Regions from separate parts of the Paenibacillus sp. JZ16 genome, predicted to be linked through region 2. Evidence: predicted binding sites of a transcription regulator. Region 2 holds the regulator's gene; each other region holds the start of a gene.
What was found. The regulator Rex, encoded in region 2, represses fermentation and respiration genes when NADH is low (regulators of the CRP and FNR family bind a similar motif). The targets are predictions, from matches to a motif close to TTGTGAAATATTTCACAA.

Region 1 (7,639 bases), 1.9 Mb from region 2:
ATCGTGTCGATGGACAGAACGATTACAAGGTTGTACAGCTTCAGGACGGGAAGCAAGGCCTTCGTCATACGATTTCTTATCTGGAGCTGCTGGGACACAACAAGCTGGAGTACTTTTTCACGGTATCCAATACCTTTAAGAAAGTAGAGAGTCCTAAATATGAAGTCGACCTCACGGGGAACGGGGCCAGCGCCAGCCTGAATGTTGACGATCAACAGACCGTCACCGGGATAACGTATATTCGGGGTGCGGCAGACGGGGCAGAGCCTGCGGATCTCGAGCTTCATATCGACGGGCAGCCGGTTCAAGGTTCAGCCGTTATGGAGCATTCCGCTTATTTTGTTTTTGAAGGCGATGGTATTGACGATGGGATCAACACGGTGACCGTAGGCAAGAACGTTCTGTTCAAGACCGAGCCGAATATTGACGGTTATCAAACCATCGTTGTCCCCGTCGAACCGCAATGGCTGACAAGCGGCACAAACGAAATTACCCTGCGGGCCGGCGATAATGAGAAGACCTATTTCGAGGATGACAAGCCGACGGGGAATATGGATGATTTTAATGTCCGCAACGTACGGCTGTTGATAGGAGACGGAACAGAAATCCGGGATCCGCAATTTAGCGATCCTGCGCTTATTCATGACCTAGGGGACGATGGACGGTTTCTGCCATTTGTAACGTTTCAATTTGATATTTCTGCCGATAAGGTAAAAGCCCTCTCTTACGCATGGGATACCACGACGGTTACAGACGGGCAGCACAAGGTTGATTTGCATGTAAAGGGTAAGTCTGAAGCAATGGCCAACATTCAGGTAGATAACAATGGACCCGAAATTAACGTGACTGTTGAAGAGGGCAAGAGCTATAAGGGAAGCATTCCCATTGATGTGACTGCACAGGATAGCGTATCCGGCGTTGAACAGGTGGAGGTACTGCTAGATGGTCGAGCCATCCAGGTGCCATACGATACTTCATCGTCCGAGCTTGAACCAGGCGTCCATAAGCTGGACATTCGGGCAGTGGATAAGATTGGCAACATCTCGGAACGTACGGTAACGTTTAACACCGCACCGGAGCATCCGAATGCACCCGAATTGGTCTCACCAGCAGATATGGAGAGCGGAACCGGGTTATCGCCGGAGCTTAAGGTTCAAGTCAGCGATCCATCGGATGACGAGCTTGAGGTCTCTTTCCACCAGGCATATCCGTATCATGCATTAAGTGGCGATCGGGTAAAGTTATCCAAGTACGCCTCGGATGAAGAGCCTCCTAAGGATAGGTTCCCGGCTGGCGAAACCGCGCTGACCGAAGAGGAATTGAAGCTGGTAGCTGAATCCAACGATCAATATGTCACGGTGGATTCCACGTCCCAGTTCCCGTATATCCGGTTTGAGGTAGAGCTGGAGCATGCCGTGGAGCCGGGTGACCGCGTTGAAGTTACTTGGGAAGGACATACGGTGTCGGGCCGCAAGGTCACGATGTATGCGTGGAACCACAACCTGAATAAGTGGATGGAGATCACCAAACATATTGCGCAGTCTGAAGATGATTTTACCCTTCGAGGCGAACTGTCGGCAGCAGACTACGTACAAAACAGCAAAGTGGATGTCATTGTACAGGATGAAATCCCTTCACGTGGAGATTATGACTACACTTTTGTTTGGGTATCGGATACCCAATTCTTAACGGAGCTGTACCCGCATATTCAGCAGAAGCAATTCAACTGGATTGTCGATTCCATCGATGATATGAACATCAAATATTTGTTCCATACCGGTGATATCGTGAACGACCCGACAGCTGAGTATCAATGGAAACGTGCCGATGATTACATGAAGATGCTGGAGGATGCAAATCTGCCGCATGGCGTGCTCGCCGGAAATCATGATGTGGGAAGCTACGATTGGGACTACACGACCTACAGTCAATATTTCGGGGAGAACCGTTACAAGAATCAGCCATATTACGGAGGTTCCTACAAGGACAATCGCGGACATTATGACCTTGTATCCGTTGAAGGCAACGACTTTATCATGATGTATATGGGATGGGGCGTTGAAGACGAGGACATAAAGTGGATGAACGAGGTTCTCGCAGAATATCCGGACCGTATCGCATTTCTGAATTTCCACGATTACATGCTCGCGAACGGAACTCGTTCCGGTATAGGCAACAAATTGTACAAGGAAGTTGTCGTACCGAATCCCAACGTGGTTGCCGTTCTAAGCGGCCATTACACGGGAGCCAGTCTGCTTAAAAATGAATTGGATGATAATGGTGACGGTACTGCGGACAGAACCGTATATCAGATGCTGGCAGACTATCAAGGACATGCCGATGGCGGGAGTGGTTACTTGAGACTGCTGCATTTTGATAAGGATAGCAATCAGATTTACGTGAATACGTACTCTCCTTATCTGGACAAGTACAATTATTATACGAATGGCTCGGATGAGTTCAAGATGAATCTGGATCTTGAACCGAAATTAAAGCGGGTAGCAACGGATTCGATCCAAGTGAATCATCTGAGAGGAGAGTCCATCGGTACGCCGCAGAACGTAGCTAGCGGCACTGAGGTTGTTCAGCAATGGGCAGGACTGCAATCCGATGGAACTTATTCGTGGTATGTCGTCGCACAAGACAAATTCGGGGGGAGAACCCTTTCGGATGTGTGGACATTCACGACAGATGGAGGGAATCCAGACGCTCCGACCAACCTGAAAGCACTGAATGTGACATCGTCAACGGTTCAAATCGGTTGGGATCCCGTGAGCAGTCCAGACCAACAAGCGATGAATTATAATGTATATCAGGACGGAGAGCGCGTAGCAACGGTCACGGATAGCGTATATGAAGCGACGGGGCTGACCCCGGACACGCTGTATGAATTCAAAGTAACCGCCGTGGACAAGCAAGGCACGGAATCGGCTCCGAGTGAGATATTAACGGTCGTCACTCAAGCCGTAGACATTCCGGGAGCGCCAGTGTGGACAGCCGGGGAGCTTGAATTTTCGAACATCACATCAGACGCTGTATCCATGAGCTGGCCGGAAGCGACCGCAGATGATGGCGTGGATGGATATCGTGTATATCTGAAAGGGCAGAGTGAACCGGTTGTTACCGTGACAAATGATGTGTATTCGCATACCGCTTCCGGTTTGGTTCCTGACACCCGATATCATTTTACCGTGAAAGCCTATAACGCTGCGGGAGAGAGCGCCGGACTTCATAAGTCGGTTACAACGCCGGCAGCAGCAGTAGACAAGAGCGAGTTAATCGGATTAATCGCATCGGCACAGCAAAGGCTTGACGAAACAAAGGAAGGCACATCGCCGGGGCAGTATCCGGCAGAAGCAAGGTCTGCACTCCGTGCTGCCATTGAAAGAGCCAGCGCCATAGCGCAGCAGGATCAGGCAACAGCCAAGGAAGTACAAGCTGCGATCAGCGCTCTGCAAGCCGCGATCCGTACCTATAACGCTTCGGTGGTACCTTCAACGGAGAACCCGCCATCATCGGGATCAGAGTCGGGATCGGGATCCTCTGGAGGCCACGTATTATCTGGAGACAACCGTTTAAAAGGACTCGAAGTGATCATCGGCGGCAAAGCAGCGGAACTCACCCCTGCATTTAATGAGAATACGACAGAGTACCGACTTGAGACGGAAGCCGAATCCGTGCAGCTCCGTGTGGATGCGGCGCATAACAAGGCAACAGTCCTTCTGGGGGAAGAATCCCTGAAGAAGGATCAGGTTATCGAGCTGAAGGAAGGGGATAACCTGTTGAAGCTGATGATTCGGGCTGAGAACGGTACGACCCGAACTTACCAGTTAACCATTCATCGTAAGGCGAAGCCGGGGACCGAAGAACCGAAGCCGGAGCCAAAGCCAGTGATGTTAACCGACATCGCGGGACATTGGGCTTCGTCGGCGATAGAGGAAGCCGTTCAGCTCGGTATTGTGGACGGCTATCCGGATCTTACCTTTAAGCCGGACCGGCAAGTAACACGCGCTGAATTTATGGTGATGATGTTCAAAGCATTGAATGGACAAGGGGATGCTGGGAAGCTGAATTTCAAAGACAGTTCCCTCATCGGAACCTGGGCGCTTAAAGCGATTCAATGGGCTGTATCCGAAGGTATTGTGAAGGGATATCAAGATGGCACATTCAGACCGAATCAACCTGTCAACCGTTCTGAAATGGCTGTCCTGATCACACGTTATCTGGGCCTTTCCTTACCAGAAGCAGAAACGGAATTCCTTGATCAGAAAGCCATTCCGGCTTGGGCAGAGAAGGAAATCGCTGCCGCCACCGCGGCTGGCATCGTGAATGGGCGCTTAGGTAACCGGTTCGCCCCACGGGAATCCGCGACCCGGGCGGAAGCCGTCATGATGATTCTTCGTATGCTGGATATCATGGAGAAGAAGTAAGAAATAAGAACGGAAGAGAGGCTGACACTAGAGCTGGAGCTTTAGTGTCAGCCTTTTTCGGGTGGATGTCTAAGGAAGATTCATATTATGGGTATGGAGCAGTCAATAAGTGGGCCAGCCCTGGGAATCCCAGTTCAAATCATTGATGAGCAGCTTCGGCGTGCCGTTATCGGTTGCGTCATACGCATGTCTAATAATGAGGTTATTATAGACATCCTGATGTCCGGGACCTTTCCACACTGCATTCCCGCTGTCCATAATCGTGCCGCCGCCATTCAACATGCTGGTACCGTTCTTGTCCACGTATGGACCTGTTATGCTGGTGGAACGGCCGTAAGCGATTTTGTAGGTGCTGTTGACCCCTTGGCAGCAGGAATCGAAGGAGGCGAACAGATAATAGTAACCGTTTCTATAAACGATGGTAGGCGCTTCAACGGCCCCTCCGTTGTTCGGGCGTGAGGCAATGGAATACAGGTTTCCGGTCGGTTTCATTGTATTTGCATCAAGCCTGGTCAGCTTGAGTCCGCTCCAGAATGAGCCGTAGGCCAGCCACGGATTGCCGTCCTTATCGATTGTCAGCGTCGGATCAATCGCATTGTAATTATTGGAGGAGGTCGTACGCGTGACGAGACCGTCATCTCGCCAATTGCCGGAGGAGATGCTGGTCGTGGAAGCCAGGCCGATAGCGGATGTGTTGGAACCGAAGGAGGAGATCGAATAATAGAGCCAGTAGCGGCCGTTGAAATATTCAATATCGGGCGCCCATAGATCGTTGGTGCTTTGGTTTGGTACATAGGTTTTCCACCAGGACAGCGGGGAAGCAAATACCTGGTTCGATCTGGACCAGTTCGTGCCGTTGGTCGATTTCAGCAGTTGGATGCCCTGACCGGTAGAGAAAGTGTACCATGTGTTTCCTTCCTTGATGATGGTTGGGTCATGTACAACAATATCGCCGCTCAGGTTCCAGAATGCACCAAAAGCGGACTGCGTGCCTGCTGTGCATAAACTGATGGCAAGCAAAAGCGAGGTAAGCCATTTCCCTTTTTGTTTCATCATTGTTCTCTTCCCTTCATTGTGAAATGGGCATTGCTAATCCGTGCAGCGCCTATCTTTTCCCGGATCACCTCCAACATCTTGCGATATTAATTCATAATTATGTGAAATGTTTTATTTTATATTAAATTATAAAAGCGCTTCCAATATAAGTAAAGTAAAAAAAATCGACTTCGTTTATTTCTTTTTAAATCAGCACAAAGAGTTACGGATATTAGTAAAGCCCCGCGAATTCCCGCAGGGCTTTGTTTCAAGTATACAGCTGTGAATCTGAACACGGATCTAGAGTGTAGTTAAACCCATCGTCCACCGCGAAATACAGGTTCAATCGTGCCGTCAGCCAGCACGCCATCAATGTCCAGCTCGGCCGATCCGATCATGAAATCAACATGCGTCAGACTGACATTGGCTCCGCTAGCTATAAGTTCTTCCTTGCTCATTTTGGTACCGCCCTCGATATTGACAGGGTAGGCGCTGCCCAGCGCAAAATGGCACGACGCATTCTCATCGATACCGGTGTTATAAAAGACACGGTTCAGCTGGGAAATTGGCGAATCATGCGGTACGAGTGCCATTTCTCCCAGATAAGACGCGCCTTCGTCCGTTTCCAGCAGTGTTGTGAGATGCTCCCGCCCGGATTCGGCTTCATACTCGACAACCTTGCCGTCCTTGAACGTGAGCTTCATGCCCTCCACCAAGCGGCCGTTTAGATTAAGCGGCAGCGTACTCGTTACGGTTCCGTTCACGCCTGTACGGTGCGGCATCGTGTAGATTTCTTCGGTCGGCATGTTCGCCACGAAATATACGCCGGCTTCATTCTCGTCGCCGCCGCCGAGCCAGAGATACCCTTCCGGCATGTCCACGCGCAGATCCGTTCCAGGCGCACGATAGTGGAAGCCTTTATAGCGTTTGGCATTCATGTGGTTCTGGCGCAGCTTCAGCTGAGCGATATGATCCCGCCAAGCGGCAACCGGATCTTCGCTGCCCACCCGGTTCATCTGGAATACCGCATCCCACATGGCTTGAATCCGATCCTCTTCGGGAAGATCCGCGAATACCTTATCGGCCCAGGCACGGGTAGGGGCTTTAATGAGCGACCAGCTGATTTTATTGTTGCGCACGTAAACCTGGTATTTCTCGTTGGCTACGGCAGCGGCTTTTACGGCTGTAGATACTTTGGTCGAATCAATGCCGCGGAACAGCTCCGGATCCGGGACCTTAATGCGCAGAATGGCTCCTCCGCCTTCGGCTAGCTGCTGCATGGCGTCGGCCTGCCACTGCGGATAATAACCGAAGGAGTCAGTGGGTGCTTTCTCGTAGCGAATGCGGGTGATTCTCTCATCTTCCCAGTCGACTTGCACATATTTGGCACCTGCATCGTATGCCTTGGCCACGATGCGGCGTGTCAACTCTACGGTTTCGATTGGAGCATTGACGATCAGCACTTGGCCTGGCTGAATGTTTACGCCTACCTTAACGACCAGCTCCGCGTATTTCTCCAAATTTTTCTCGAAATTGTCCATATGTAGATTTCCTCCATTTCAGATGTACACCTTTATTTTAACACGTTAAGGAGGTATGCAGATAACGGATCTCATCATCGAAAAGAACGGCCCCGAGCATCATGACGCTCGGGGCCGCGTATGTCGTTAGACGGGGACCTGGTTCTTTTTCTTCATCGTAAGGGAAATTTGCCGCTCAAGCAGCCTTTTCAACTCATGGAGAGCAGCGATCTGACCATCCACATGACTTAACTTCTCTTGGTAAATGGACAGCATTTCCTCGCAGTACTCGTAATCATCTGGAGAAGAGATTTCCCCTTTGAATAAAGCTCTGATTTGATCCGTCGTTAATCCCAGCTTCAAATACAATTGAATCATTTTAACCCGCTCGATGGCAGATCTGTCGAAATGACGGTAATCGTTCTCAAGCCTGTGGGCTTCAAGCAGGCCTTTTTGTTCATAATGCCGGATGGAGCGTGCACTGACCTGACTGATTTGCGATAATTCACTGATCTTCATTCCACATGAACCTCCTTCATGAGTTGGATATCCCGATTATACGCTACCAGGGATGAGTGCATAAAGTCTCTGGGCTGTATTTATATGTATTTTGAAAAAAAGAGGAATCGGGGATAAAAGTGTGACAGTCACCTG
Region 2 (7,639 bases):
TCGTGAAAACCTACGCCGATGTCGGTTCCATCATCCGTGAAGGCATCACGCAGTACGTGAAGGAAGTGAAGGACCGCTCATTCCCGGCCGAGGAGCATGTTTTTAAGGCCGAGAATCATGCAGCTTCCGAAACGACAAGCACATTATATGGGAGTCAAAAGGAGAAGGTGGGCACGACATCATGAAAGTGATTCGCACCATTGCGGAATTAAGATCAGAACTTAAGGACCGCCGAGAATCCGGCAGTGGTCCGGTAGGACTTGTGCCTACGATGGGTTATTTGCATGAAGGGCACGCCAGCCTGATGCGCAAGGCGCGGGAAATGGCAGGTACGGTGGTCGCCAGTATCTTTGTCAATCCGATTCAATTCGGACCGGGTGAGGATTATGAGACCTACCCTCGGGATGAGGCACGCGATCTGGCGTTGGCGGAATCCGAAGGGGTGAATGTGGTTTTTATTCCCACGGTTCAGGAAATGTATCCCCAGCCGACCAAAACGAAGATTGCCGTATCGGAAATTACGTCATTATTGTGCGGGGCCTCCCGTCCCGGGCATTTTGACGGTGTTACCACGGTTGTTAATAAATTGTTTAATATCGTAAAACCTGACTATGCTTTCTTCGGAATGAAGGATGCCCAGCAGGTGGCCGTGATTGAGCAAATGGTGCAGGACTTGAACATGGACGTGACCATCGTGCCTTGTCCGATCATTCGCGAAGCTGACGGTCTCGCTCTAAGCTCGCGCAACGTGTATTTGAAGCCGGAAGAGCGGGAACAGGCACTTGTGCTGTCGGGCTCATTACGGACGGCTCAGGAGGCAATCCGGCAGGGACAAGCGACGACGGCAGGAGAGATCCGTGCGTTTCTTCGGGATTATATATCCCGGTCCCCGCTCGCAGACATTGATTATGCAGAATTGCTCACTTTCCCGGAACTTGTTCCTGTGGAAAATTCATATCGCATTGCGGATGAAGGCAGAACCGTCATTATGGCGCTGGCCGTACGATTTGGCCGTACCCGCCTCATTGACAATGCGTTACTTCAACCAAAAGTAGGGGGATCCCATGTTTAGAACAATGATGAAATCCAAAATCCACCGCGCAACGGTGACGGAAGCCAATCTGAACTATGTGGGCAGCATTACCATTGATGAGGATCTGATGGAGGCTGCAGATCTTCTGGAGAATGAAAAAGTTCAAATCGTGAACAATAACAATGGCGCCCGTTTGGAAACGTACGTGATCAAAGGCGAACGCGGCAGCGGCGTGATTTGCCTGAACGGGGCAGCTGCAAGGCTTGTACAGCCTGGCGACAACGTCATCATCATTTCTTACGCCATGATGTCCAAAGAGGAATACGACAATCACACCCCAACGGTCGTGATCGTTGACGAATTGAATAAGCCGGTAAACACGGAATACCGTGAGGTTCACGCCGCGGTTCTCTAAAGGTCTCCTAAGAACCAAAATGTGTCGGGACCTTAAAGGGATGAAAAGACCGTCTTCTACAGAAAATGAGTGCAGGTCGACGCACTGATCTCATTTTTCCGCTAAGGGTGGGATGCAGCTATGTTTCAACATGTATTCGCTGAAATGAACAACATGTTAGATGAAATTGTGAAGCATTACCCTTCTGCTCAAGGTCCCCAAAAACAGGCGCTGGTACAAAACTGGAACATGCTTAAAAGCATGAGCGAGGGCATTATCGAGGAATGGCTCCATTTTGAAGAGAAGATGGCCATCTTCCGCGAGAGTGCCGCCTCGCCTCCTGTTTTTCCACCGACCGAAGCGCCTGAATTGCAGCTTGATGCATTTATTCGCGGTCAAGGTTATTACAAGTTGTTGATGTTCCAGCCGGCCATACAGCAGTTTGAGGCGGCCGCCACCGTATTTCCGGATAGCCTTCTGATCAAGCTGTATATTGCGATGTCCCATCTTTATTTGGGGCAAACCATACCGGCATCCGATGTATTGGTGTCCATCCTGCCCCTGGCAGACAACAAAAAGATGCGGGCGATGATTTACAATGCGCTTGGATGCATCGAGGTGTTGAATGGACAGCAAGGGAAGGCCGAGGAGCATTTCGCACTGGCGATTCACAGCGACCCGACGCTTCCTGACCCCATTATCAATTTGGAGGTCTGCAAGCAGAATCGAGGGGAACTCCAGTACGGCAGCCAATTGATCTCTTTGCTGTAAAAATCAAGCCAAAACAAGAAGCGATGTCAGAGCTCATCCTTGAGACTTTGGTATCGCTTTTTGCCGTATGGAGCTAACGGAGGAGAGCGGGGATTTTGTACCCGGAATGTTCAAAACCCGCAACTTCTGGTATGCTGTTAATTAGTCTGGAGGAAAGGGATTTTATCGAAATGAAATTTGCCGTATTGGATTTTGAAACCACGGGCAACCAGTCAGCAGATGAGATCATTCAGGTTGGACTGGCCATCATCGAAGAGGATCGAAGCATCTCCCGCGTATACGGCACCTATGTCAATCCCGGGATTCCGATCCCTCCTTTTATTACCGGTTTGACCGGCATTTCCGACAGTGATGTAGCGGATGCTCCGTCATTGGAAGAAATGATGATGGGACTCGTGCCCATGCTCGACGATGTTGTATTGGTTGGGCACAATGTCGCTTTTGATTTTAACTTTTTGCAAAATGCACTCGATCGCTGCGGCTATTTACCGTTCAGCGGCCGAATTCTAGATACGATGCACTTCTTAAAAATATGTTTTCCCTCGCTTCCTTCTTATCAGCTTGGGATGGTGTCCTCTCATTTCGGCCTGGAGCATGACCGTCCGCATCAGGCGGACAGCGATGCACTTGCCACAGCCTATGCGCTGCTGAAATGCCTGGAGGAGATCGATGAGCTTCCTCTGCTTACCGTGCAGCGGTTAAGCGACCTGTTTGCCGACGAGGACAGCGACTTGGCCTGGTTCTTTGACGGCATCCGTGCCGACAGGGAGCTCCAGGCAGTACAAGCCGGAGACACCCATACGTACTATCGTCAATTTGCCCTGGCCGTTGACGATTGGAACGATATAACGCCTGCCAGGGATGAGACGGAGCCTAATCCCTTGGCTGATGTAAGCTTTGAGCAATACATGAATGATGTCCGTGAACGTCTAAAGGAAACGCTGCCTCATTACGAGAGCAGGGATGCCCAGGACATGATGTTTCAGGAAGTGATGCAGGCACTCGATAACAATAAACATTTATTGATCGAAGCCGGCACGGGAACAGGCAAATCCCTCGGGTATTTGCTGCCGGCGATTTATCAAAGCGTGAAGCAGGAACAGAAGGTTATGGTGAGCACGCATACGATCAACCTTCAAGAACAGCTGCGTGACCGGGATATTCCCCTGCTCACCCAGGTTGTTCCTTTTCCTTTTAAAGCGGCTATTTTCAAGGGAAGAGGCCATTATTTGTGTTTGAGAAAATTTGAACATAAAATAAATAGAAGAGATTTTCATTCCCCGAAGGAAGATGTGATCACCGCAGCGCAAATGCTGGTTTGGTTGACCCAGACGGAGAACGGGGATGATGAGGAGCTGAACCTTGGCGGCCGTGGAGGGGATTTCTGGGAGACCATCTCCAGCGATTCGGATTCCTGCCTGGGCCGTGCCTGCCCATGGTTCCGCAAATGCTATTATCACAGGGCCAAACATGAAGCGGGCATCGCGGATGTTGTCATTACGAACCATTCGAAGCTGTTCACCGACGTGAAAGCGAATCACCAGCTGCTTCCGAGTTATGAGCGTCTCGTCATCGATGAAGCGCATCATCTGGAGGACGTCGCGGGCAAGCACCTTGGCTTGCAGATGAAATATTTTTCGGTTGTCCATACGTTGACCCGTATGTACAAAGACAGCCGAAGCGGTCAGCTTCCGGCTCTTCGCCAGCTGCTGCAAGCGTCGTCCCATGAGAAGGCTGTCGAGTGGTCTTCCATCATCGACCGGATTTATCCGGATCTGATCACCGTCAAAGAGAATTGGGACCGGCTCAGCGACCAATTGTTCGGACTTCTTCCGGAGCGCGGAGACGCGACTCCGGGGGATGCCGGTCAATTCTCGCTTCGCTTATCGCCGCTGAAGAAGCCGAAGGATTGGAATTCGCTGGCCGAGCTGGAGCATCAAATCCATCTGACGCTGGGTGATGTCGTTCGCAAGGGTGACAAGCTGATTGCCGAAATGAAGGAAGATCTGGACGACTACAGCGCGGACAGTCTGTTAACAGACCTATCGGGTCTGTTTAAGGACCTGGCGGCACACCGCGAGGACCTGAGGACCTTCATGTCCCTGAACGATGAGGGCACGGTTTACTGGATGGAGGCGAACGGCAACTTCCGCGGCAAATCGCTGCAGCTTTATGCGGTGCCTGTCGACGTCAGCACCCACTTAAAGGAATTGTTTTTTGACAAAAAACAAAGCGTGATCCTGACATCGGCGACCTTGTCGGTGGACAAATCGTTTCAGTTCATGATCGAGAACTTGGGTCTTCAGGAAGCGGCAGATAACGGCAACCTGAACACGGTCCTGCTGCCGTCCCCGTTTAATTACAGGGAGCAGGCTCTCCTTGTTGTGCCGCGCGATTTTCCGAGCGTGAAGGGCTCGGTCGGGGATGCACTCTTTGTGAATACACTTGTGCAATCATTGGCTGATACGGCCATCGCAACGCACGGTCGCATGCTTGTCCTGTTCACCTCGTACCGCATGCTGCGTCAGGTGCATGAGCCCTTGAAGGAGGCGCTGGGATCCAGCGATATTACGGTACTGGGACAAGGGATGGACGGAACCAGCCGTACCAAGTTAATCCGGAGATTCCAGGATAGCAGCGCTTCGGTTCTGCTGGGCACCAGCTCCTTCTGGGAAGGAGTAGATATACCCGGTGAGGCGCTCACCTGCCTTGCCATCGTCCGGCTGCCGTTCCAGCCGCCGAATCACCCTCTGGTCGAAGCCAAGAGCGAGCTTCTGCAGCAGCAGAAGAAGAACCCGTTCATGAAGCTTTCGGTTCCGCAAGCGGTCATTCGCTTCAAACAGGGATTTGGCCGACTGGTACGGACCGCGCAGGATAAGGGGATTGTCATCGTTTACGATACTCGGGTCATTGAATCCTATTACGGGAAGTATTTCTTATATTCCTTGCCTGGACCGAAGATGGAGCACATGCCGACAGAGGGGATCGTTCCCCGAATTTCGAAATGGCTGCAGGAAGAGGCAGGCATAGGGAACCAAGCTGAATAAAGTGAAACCATGAACGAGCACAAACAAATGTAGTTATTAACCTATTATTAGGGGGAGCATGCATGAAATCGGAAAAAATTTCGGAAGCCGTGGTCCGCAGATTACCTGTATACTTGCGCTATTTGAATGAGCTTCAGAAAAGGGAGGTCTCCACGGTTTCCTCCCAGGAACTGGGGCAGAAACTGGACCTCAATCCTGCTCAAATTCGTAAGGACCTAGCGTATTTCGGTGATTTTGGACGGAAAGGGATCGGATATGACGTATCTTATCTGATCGAGAAAATTCGCCAGATTCTAAAGCTGGACCAGAAGATCAATGTCGCATTGATTGGGGCCGGTAATCTTGGACATGCATTATCGAATTACAATGCATTTCTGAAGGACAATATGAAGATTGTGGCGGTTTTCGATTCGTATTCTCCCAAAGTTGGTATGAAAATTAACAATTTGGTCGTACAGCCGATGGAGGAACTGGAGAAGACGGTTCATGAGTACGGCATTCGTATCGGGATTATCACCGTTCCGGATTTTGAGGCGCAGAATGTAGCGAATCAACTAATCGCGGCAGGCATCGAGGCTATCCTGAATTTTGCGCCGACCATCCTGAAAGCTCCACCCCATATCCGGATCCATACGGCAGATTTTACTACGGATTTGCAGAGTTTGGCCTATTATTTGGATAACGGCAAGGAGGATGCAGCACATGACGACAACGAAGTGGATGGTTAAAAACGGAACGTTTGCGGTACTAGAGGAAGGCAGATCCGTGTTACACGGATATATGGTCGTGGAGAACGACCGGATCACTTACCTGGGTGAAGAAGAGCCGACTGTCCAAGAGGGAACAGAAATCATCGACGGAACCCATCTGTTTTTCCTGCCTGGATTGGTGAATACGCACGGACATGCGGCCATGTCGCTTCTTCGCGGGTATGGCGACGATCTGGCACTGCAAGTATGGCTTCAGGAAAAAATGTGGCCGATGGAAGCCAAATTCACGGCCGACGATGTATACTGGGGAACCTCGCTCTCCGTGCTGGAGATGATTAAAGGCGGAACCACGACATTTGTGGATATGTATGATCATATGGATCAGGTTGCAAAGGTAGTGGAGGACTCAGGCATGCGCGGCGTTCTGACGCGCGGTGTCATCGGATTATGTCCGCCTGAGGTGCAGCAGCAGAAGCTGGAAGAGGCGGTTGCATTCGCGAAAGACTGGCATGGTCAGGCTGACGGTAGAATTACGACGATGATCTCACCGCATGCACCCTATACGTGCCCGCCGGATTTCATCGAAAAATTCGTGCAAGCGTCACATGATTTGAATCTGCCTTTGCATACGCATATGTCCGAAACGGAAACGGAAGTAGCTCAGAACGTAAATGACTACGGACTTCGCCCTGTTGCCCATCTAGAGAAGCTTGGCATGTTCTCCCGTCCAACGCTGCTTGCGCATGCCGTCCATCTGACCGATGAAGAAATCGAAATTCTGGCCAAACATCAAGTTATGGTTTCGCATAATCCAGGCAGCAATTTGAAGCTTGCCAGCGGCATCGCTCGCGTGCCTGCACTGCTGAAAGCCGGGGTCACCGTGTCTTTGGGTACCGATGGACCTGCCAGCAATAATAATCTGGATATGTTTGAAGAGATGCGGCTGGCCGCACTGATCCATAAAGGAGTAAGCGGGGATCCAACCGCAATTCCAGCATCCGAAGCGCTTCGGATGGGTACAGAATATGGAGCCAAGTCAGCCTTCCTTACGGATATTGGTACGCTTGCGGTAGGCATGAAGGCAGATATGATCGCACTGAACACGGATCAGGCGCACTTCCTTCCGAAGACGGATTACATTTCTCATGCTATCTACTCCGCCAGTGCGAAGGATGTAGAGCATGTATGGGTTGACGGCAAGCAGGTAGTGAAGAATGGCGCGAGTCTCACTCTCGATGAGGAACGTATCCGCCGGGAAGCGCAGCGTGCCTTTGAGCGTCTTACAACCCTCTAGGGAATAATCAAGGGGAGCGAGGAAGACGGATTTGAAGAAAAAAACGAAGTGGATATTGCTGAGTGTATCCGGCGTGCTGCTGTTACTGCTTGGTTTACAGCTCTATTATTCATATGTGATGAAAGATGCTTGGAATGAAGAAAGAATGGCAATTGCTGCCGCCAAACAGCATGGCCAATTGGTTACGTCCGGGAAGACCTATAAATCGGTGTGGGGCGAGGACAATAACTATTGGGTGATAAGCGGGAAGGATCAGGACAATCAAGATCGTATGGTATGGGTGAAATTTACGGATGACAACGTACCTGTTGAAGGTGCCGACGCTGTCCAATCCGTTTTGTTGAATACGGGGTTGTCAGAAGACCAGATGCGGGAGCAGATTTATAACGA
Region 3 (7,639 bases), 160 kb from region 2:
TTCCGAACCACCTGACGGCTTCTCTGCTGCCTTGTCACCGCCGCCGCACGCAGACAAAAGCGTGGATGAGACGAACAGAAGCGACATTAATAATGCCAGACCCTTTTTCTTCATTGTCTTGACCCTCCCGAAGTGTTTGTATATTTGATAGGCACTTTCCTTACATCTTCATTATAGAAAGCGATTGCATATTTCGATAGGTCGACATTTTTCTATCCAAGGGATAAAATCCTCTACAAAAAAACAATAACCCTTCCATTATTAGGAAAGGTTATTGTCATTAATCATAACATATTATGTTTAGTATTATGCAGCTGAAATCATTACTGGACAGTCTCTATATTCTCGGGTATTTCGCCAATCAACCGGTAAGCGCGTGCCACTTCCTCTTCGGATGGTGAAGGAACGCCCTCTAATGGATAAGCCATGCCGAGTTCCTTCCATTTATACACGCCCATCTGATGATATGGCAAAATTTCGAATTTCTCGACGCCGTGCAGCGTCCGAATAAATTGACCTAACTCAATCAAGTCTTCTTCGCTATCATGGATGCCCGGCACATATACGTGCCGGACCCACATGTTCCGACCATGTTCGGACAGCCAGCGGGCGGTCTTCAACGTCCGTTCATTGGACTTCCCGGTGAGCTTGATATGCTTCTCGTCGTTGATATGCTTCAGATCCAGCAGCACCAAGTCGGTATGCTCCAGCAATTCCGATATTTTCTCCGGTTCATTATAGCCGTTGCTGTCCAGCGTCGTATGCAAATTCCAGCGTCGCTTCACTTCCTTGAACAGCTCCGTGACAAAAGGATACTGCAATGTCGGCTCACCGCCGGAGACCGTTAACCCGCCCCCCGATGAACGGTAGTAGCTCAGATAAGGCTCAATCTCTGCCAATACGTCATCTACCGTCATCTCGCGTCCTTCATGCAGTCCCCAGGTATCCGGATTATGGCAGTATTGACACTTCAAGAGGCAGCCCTGCATGAAGAGCACAAAGCGGATACCCGGACCGTCCACCGTTCCGAACGTTTCTATGGAGTGTACATGACCTTTTAGCATGGTGCGTCATCCTTTCCGTATCCGCTATGGTAGTCTTCCATCCTTACATCGATCCGTGGAACGTACGGTTGATAACGTCAAGCTGCTGTTCGCGCGTCAGTTTGACGAAGTTGACCGCATAACCGGATACCCGGATCGTCAACTGCGGATAATTCTCCGGATGCTCCATCGCATCCATCAGCTGCTCCCGGTCAAATACGTTGACGTTCAGATGGTGCGCTTTGCTGCCAAAGTAACCGTCCAGCATCGCAACCAGGTTGTTCACACGGATATCACTTTCCTTGCCAAGAGCTTTCGGTACGATCGAGAACGTATTCGAGATGCCGTCGAGACTGTCCTCGTATGGCAGCTTGGCCACGGAGGTCAGCGAAGCGAGAGCTCCCTTCTTATCGCGTCCGTGCATTGGATTCGCGCCCGGCGCAAACGGCTCGCCTGCCTTACGTCCATCCGGCGTGGTTCCTGTCTTCTTGCCGTATACAACGTTCGACGTAATCGTGAGCACCGATTGCGTTGGCATGGCATCACGGTATGCCTTTTGCTTGCGAATCATGCTCATGAAGGCCTCGACCAGCTCAACAGCGATGCTATCCACGCGATCATCATTATTGCCATAGCAAGGGAACTCGCCCTCGATTTCAAAATCCACCGCAATCCCTTGCTCGTTGCGTACCGGCTTCACCTTCGCATATTTAATCGCGCTCAGTGAATCCGCTGCTACGGACAGGCCTGCAATGCCGCATGCCATCGTGCGCAGGATATCCCGGTCGTGAAGCGCCATCTCGATCCGTTCATAGCTGTATTTGTCATGCATGTAATGGATCACATTGAGCGTATTCATGTAGAGCTTCGCAAGCCATTCCATCATCGCCTTGAACCGCTTCATGACCTCATCATAACTCAGAACTTCCGCGGTGATGGCCGGATATTCCGGTCCAACCTGGGCGCCGGATTTCTCATCTCTACCGCCGTTAATCGCATAGAGCAGCGCTTTGGCGAGGTTTGCTCTGGCTCCGAAGAACTGCATCTGCTTTCCGATGCGCATTGCGGATACGCAGCAGGCGATGCCGTAATCGTCTCCGTAGATCGGGCGCATAAGATCATCGTTCTCGTATTGAATCGAGCTGGTTTCGATCGAAACTTTCGAACAATATTTTTTGAAGGCTTCCGGCAGCTTCTCCGACCATAGCACCGTCAAGTTCGGTTCCGGAGCAGGCCCCAAATTGTACAGGGTGTGCAGGAAACGGAAGCTGTTCTTGGTCACTCTCGTCTCACCGTTTACCGACATGCCCCCAATGGATTCCGTCACCCACGTCGGATCCCCGCTGAACAGCTCGTTATAATCCGGCGTACGCAGGAATTTCACAATCCGAAGTTTCATTACGAAATGGTCGACCAGTTCCTGGGCTGTTTCTTCCGTCAGCTTGTCTTCAGCCAGATCCCGTTGAATATAAATATCAAGGAAAGAAGATACCCGGCCAAGCGACATCGCAGCGCCATTCTGCTCCTTGATAGCGGCCAAGTAACCGAAATACAGCCACTGGAATGCTTCCTTCGCCGTATTCGCAGGTTTGGAGATGTCATAACCATGCATAGCCGCCATTTCCTTCAGTTCCTTGAGCGCCCGCATTTGTTCAGACAATTCTTCCCGCAAACGGATGACCGGCTCATCCATCGCATCCACTTCAAGCTCGGCGAGTTCTCTCAATTTGTCCTGGATCAGCGCGTCCACGCCGTATAACGATACTCTGCGATAGTCACCGATGATACGTCCACGGCCGTACGCATCGGGAAGACCCGTAATAATCCCGGCCTTGCGCGCTGCTCTCATCTCAGGAGTATAGGCATCAAACACACCTTGGTTATGCGTTTTGCGTATGCCGTTAAAGATGTCCACAACCGCCTGCGGCATTTCAAAGCCGTATGCGTTGCACGCATCAATCATCATCCGGATTCCGCCGAAAGGCTGGATGGAGCGTTTGAACGGCTCGTCGGTCTGAACGCCGACAATCTGTTCCTTATCCTTATCCAAATAGCCGGGTTGATGGGAGGTGATGGTTGATGGTGTATGGACATCCACATCCAGAACCCCGCCATTCTCCCTTTCCTTCTTGGTTAAATCCGATACGATATCCCACAGCGCTTTGGTGTTATCCGTGGGTCCAGCCAAAAATTCATCAGAGCCATAATAGGGAGTAATGTTCTCAGCAATAAAATCATTAACGTCAATCCGCTTGGTCCATTTACCTGATTTAAAACCTTTCCAGCCTGCTTCTTTTTCAATCACCGACATATTGAATCCCTCCTAGATTTGCTGGGGCTTGCAAGGACAGGCGGGGCCACACCTTGATCTATCCCAGATCTTTAATGTGATTATTTTCACGATCAATGGTGCCACTACCCCGCCTTGTGCCTTCAAGCTTCTATATCAAAGATCTGAGATTCAGCTTCCTTCTACATCTTTATTGTAGTCCTGTTGATCTCCTGCATCTGTGATAATAATCACAAACTTATCTTTTCCCGTGACTTTTATCACTCTGAGTCTAGTTTTGCATGCCTTACCTCAAAATCTTCATGGATCTTCACGATCAGCGTTTAGAGTCTATCCTGTCTAGAACCGGCCGTAAAATGCGTTGCGGTAAACTTCTGCGAGCTCCGTTACCAGCGGCAGCTTCGGATTGCTCGTTGTACACTGGTCTTCAAAAGCCCGGTCCGCCAAATGCTCAACATTTTTCTCGAAATCTTTAGGGTCGATGCCAAGCTGCTGGAACGATTCCTCGATCCCGAGCTTGCTGTTCAGCTCCCGGATTGCGCCAATCAGACTATTCACGCCCTCTTCCGTCGTTCTTGCCGGCAGTCCGAGAATCCGCGCGATTTCAGCATATCTCTCATCAGCCACAAAGTGGGTGTATTTAGGCCATGCAGCGAATTTCGTTGGCTTCTTCGCGTTGTAACGGATGACGTGAGGCATCAGGATCGCATTGGTGCGTCCGTGTGCCGTATGATACTGTCCGCCCCACTTATGCGCAAGACTGTGGTTGATGCCAAGGAACGCATTCGCAAAAGCCATGCCGGCAAGCGTCGAAGCATTATGCATTTTTTCGCGGGCAAGTTTGTCGCCGGTAAGCGCCGACTGCTCAAGATACTGGAACACCAGCTGTATGGCCTTGATGGCAAGCCCATCCGTATAATCGCTGGCCATCACCGATACGTAGGCTTCAATTGCATGTGTCAGAACGTCCATGCCGGTATCGGCTACCGCCGTTTTAGGCAGCGTGTAAACGAATTCCGGATCGATAATCGCCACATCCGGTGTCAGCTCATAATCAGCCAGCGGGTACTTGGTATTCCCCAGCCCTTTGTCCGTGATCACGGCAAACGAAGTTACTTCCGAGCCCGTTCCCGACGTTGTTGGAATGGCAACGAACTTCGCTTTCCGTCCTAGCTTCGGATATTTATAGACCCGCTTGCGGATATCCATGAATTTTTGCTTCAGATTGTTAAAATCCGTATCCGGATATTCATAGAACAGCCACATGGCTTTCGCTGCATCCATTGGCGATCCGCCGCCGAGGGCGATGATGCAGTCCGGCTGGAATCTTGCAAGCATTTCCGTTCCGCGTTCTACGGTCGTTGTCGAAGGATCCGGCTCAACCTCCGAGAAGACTTCGATGGCTACCGGCACTCTGCGCTGACGCAGATAGTGCTCTACCCGCTCCACATAACCCAGCTTCACCATCATGGGGTCGGTAACGATAGCGACACGGGTGATTTCCGGCATTTTCGCAAGATACTGCGTCGAACCTTTTTCAAAGTAAATTTTGTCCGGCACTTTAAACCACTGCATATTCACGGTTCTGCGGTTCACCCTTTTCACGTTGATTAAATTGACAGCCGTCACGTTCGACGAAGTGGAATTACGTCCATACGAACCGCAGCCCAGCGTCAGCGATGGCAGATTCGTGTTGTAGATATCGCCGATACCGCCTTGCGAAGATGGCTGATTCACCAGGATACGGCAGGTTTTCATCCGATCCGAGAATTTCATGATGATGTCCTCATTGTGCGAATGGATTACCGACGAGTGGCCCATGCCGCCAAAAGCAACCATCTCTTCAGCGCGCGTGATGCCCTCTTCCGCATCTTTCACTTTATAGCAGGCCAGCACCGGGCTAAGCTTCTCGGCAGACAACGGGTAGGCAGGTCCGACTCCCTCCAGCTCGGCGACCAGGATCTTGGTGCTTTCAGGTACCTCGAATCCGCAAGCCTCGGCTATCTTAGCTGCCGGCTGTCCGACGATAGTAGGATTTACCGCACATTTATCCGATACCATCGCATGCGCAGTCAGTTTCGCCAGCTCTTCCTTGTTGACAAAATAACAGCCGCTGGCAATCATTTTTTTCTTCACTGTATGATATATAGGCTCCTCGATAATGACAGCCTGCTCGGAAGCGCAGATCATGCCGTTATCAAAGGTTTTGGACAAAATCAAATCGTTCACTGCCTGATCCAAATCCGCGCTCTTCTCAATAAAGCAAGGCACGTTTCCTGGTCCAACGCCCAGGGCAGGCTTGCCGCAGCTGTATGCCGCTTTGACCATCGCCGAACCGCCTGTAGCCAGAATGCAGGCAACGTCAGGATGATTCATCAGCGCATTGGTTTTATCCATGGAAGGAGCTTCGATCCACTGGATGCAATCGGCAGGAGCACCTTGCTTCACGGCAGCATCCCGCAGTATCCGTGCGGCTTCCTTGCTGCAGGCCTGCGCGGATGGATGGAATCCGAAGATGATCGGGTTTCTTGTTTTAATGGAGATCAGTGCCTTGAATATCGTCGTGGAGGTCGGATTGGTTACCGGTGTTATCCCCATGATAATCCCGATCGGTTCTGCTATTTTTTGAAAGCTGTCATAGGCGTTGTCTTCAATGATACCCACGGTTTTGTCGTATTTAATGCTGTTGTGGATATACTCTGTGGCAAACAGGTTTTTGATGATCTTGTCTTCGTACACGCCGCGTCCGGTTTCCTCAACCGCCATTTTCGCCAGCTGCATGTGCTTCTCAAGACCTGCCATGGCCATGGCCTGTACAATCCCGTCGACTTGCTCCTGATTCAATTCCATAAACTTTTCTTTGGCCCGATTCGCCTTGTCAATCAGCCCCTGAATGTACTCCGACGCTGTTTGTCCTTTTACTTCCACCGTTCCTTTGCTCACAGCCATATCTCTCATCCTCCCATGATTCATGTTTCTTTCTACGCTTTGATCGTAACACAGCTGTTTTTAATTTCATGTGAATTATTTCACAATATAAGTATTTATCTTTTCTGTGTGATTTACACCTGTCTCCCCCTCCTTTCAAGTGAAAGAGGTCACAAAGTTTGAAAATTCGCCACGATTTCCCTCTTATTCCCCTCCAAAAGTGAATGTTTTCACGTTATAATGTATTTAAAGATTAAACAGATCAAATTTTAGGATGTTAGGGGATACCAACATGAATACTGTAGACCATGTAATGGAAATCGAAAACTTAGGGAACACGCAGTGCTTCTCGGAGCAAAACCGCAACCGTCTGCTGGTCAGCATGAAGGAAAGGGTACTCCCTGAAGGATCCCATTTGTTCTGGGAAGGCGATTTCGCCGACAAGCTGTACTACGTTAAACAAGGAAGAATCAAATTAACCAAATCGACCGATGAAGGCAAAGAACTGATTCTATATATGTACCATCCGGGAGACATGGTCGGGCAAGCCGATCCATTCTTCAGCAACAATCACAGTTTCTCGGCAGAGGTGCTTGAGGATAGTGTTGTCGGTGTCATCGAGCACAAGGATCTGGAGCTGCTGATCTGTCAGCACTGCGACTTCGCCATTGATTTTATGAAGTGGATGGGCATTCACCACCGCATCACCCAGACCAAATTTCGGGATCTCATGATGTACGGCAAGCCCGGCGCTTTAACATCGACACTCATCCGGCTGAGCAACACCTACGGGCAGCATCAAGCGGATGATACTATTCTCATCAACAAGAAGATTACCCACACCGATCTATCGAACATGATTGGCGCAACCCGCGAAAGCGTGAACCGGATGCTGAGTGACCTGCGCAAAAAAGATGCTATCGAATATGCCGGCGGGATGATTGTCATTAAAGATCTTCCGATGCTGCAGGAAATCTGCCATTGCGAGTTGTGTCCGAACGAAATCTGCCGGATTTAATCGGCCTCCCTTCAGTGCATAATATACAGTCATCTGCTTACAATAACCTTGTCTTTCCAAACCAAAATAAAGGGAGTGCTCAGCATGCGTGAAGGTTTGATTCCTGCTGTTCTTGGAACTGTGGTTTCTGCTTCGGGTGCCGCTCTGCTTGGCAGCAAGTATAAACTTGCCGCAACCGGTATTCTCGGCTTCGGACTGGCTCATATTGTGCTTGGTGCGATTGACCTGGTGGAACATCGGTAAGGATTGGAAGACAAGATTCATATAGCTGTCCTGTTCAGTCATTGAACTGAAGGGACGGCTTTTTATGTATGTGCCCGACGGGATCCCTCTTTTTTGTTAGGAGACGTTCCGTGCAGA

Region 1: a site for Rex is predicted at 5,586-5,603, ahead of BJP58_RS06820 (arabinan endo-1,5-alpha-L-arabinosidase AbnA). Genes of this name have one in related genera too.
Region 3: a site for Rex is predicted at 3,429-3,446, ahead of pflB (formate C-acetyltransferase). Genes of this name have one in related genera too.

The regions. Positions count from the first base shown of each region.
Region 1 covers NZ_CP017659.1:1,546,760-1,554,398, reverse strand. The annotation lists gene BJP58_RS06825 (S-layer homology domain-containing protein) at 1-4,430, shown strand, start outside; gene BJP58_RS06820 (arabinan endo-1,5-alpha-L-arabinosidase AbnA) at 4,533-5,483, opposite strand; gene BJP58_RS06815 (aminopeptidase) at 5,777-7,006, opposite strand; gene BJP58_RS06810 (MerR family transcriptional regulator) at 7,133-7,504, opposite strand.
Region 2 covers NZ_CP017659.1:7,020,334-7,027,972, forward strand. The annotation lists gene panB (3-methyl-2-oxobutanoate hydroxymethyltransferase) at 1-185, shown strand, start outside; gene panC (pantoate--beta-alanine ligase) at 182-1,072, shown strand; gene panD (aspartate 1-decarboxylase) at 1,065-1,448, shown strand; gene BJP58_RS31530 (hypothetical protein) at 1,593-2,198, shown strand; gene dinG (ATP-dependent DNA helicase DinG) at 2,369-5,245, shown strand; gene BJP58_RS31540 (redox-sensing transcriptional repressor Rex) at 5,308-5,973, shown strand; gene BJP58_RS31545 (amidohydrolase) at 5,948-7,249, shown strand; gene BJP58_RS31550 (cell wall elongation regulator TseB-like domain-containing protein) at 7,281-7,639, shown strand, end outside.
Region 3 covers NZ_CP017659.1:6,856,933-6,864,571, reverse strand. The annotation lists gene BJP58_RS30665 (ABC transporter substrate-binding protein) at 1-114, opposite strand, end outside; gene pflA (pyruvate formate-lyase-activating protein) at 324-1,064, opposite strand; gene pflB (formate C-acetyltransferase) at 1,108-3,354, opposite strand; gene adhE (bifunctional acetaldehyde-CoA/alcohol dehydrogenase) at 3,673-6,282, opposite strand; gene BJP58_RS30645 (Crp/Fnr family transcriptional regulator) at 6,554-7,279, shown strand; gene BJP58_RS30640 (asparagine synthase) at 7,364-7,522, shown strand.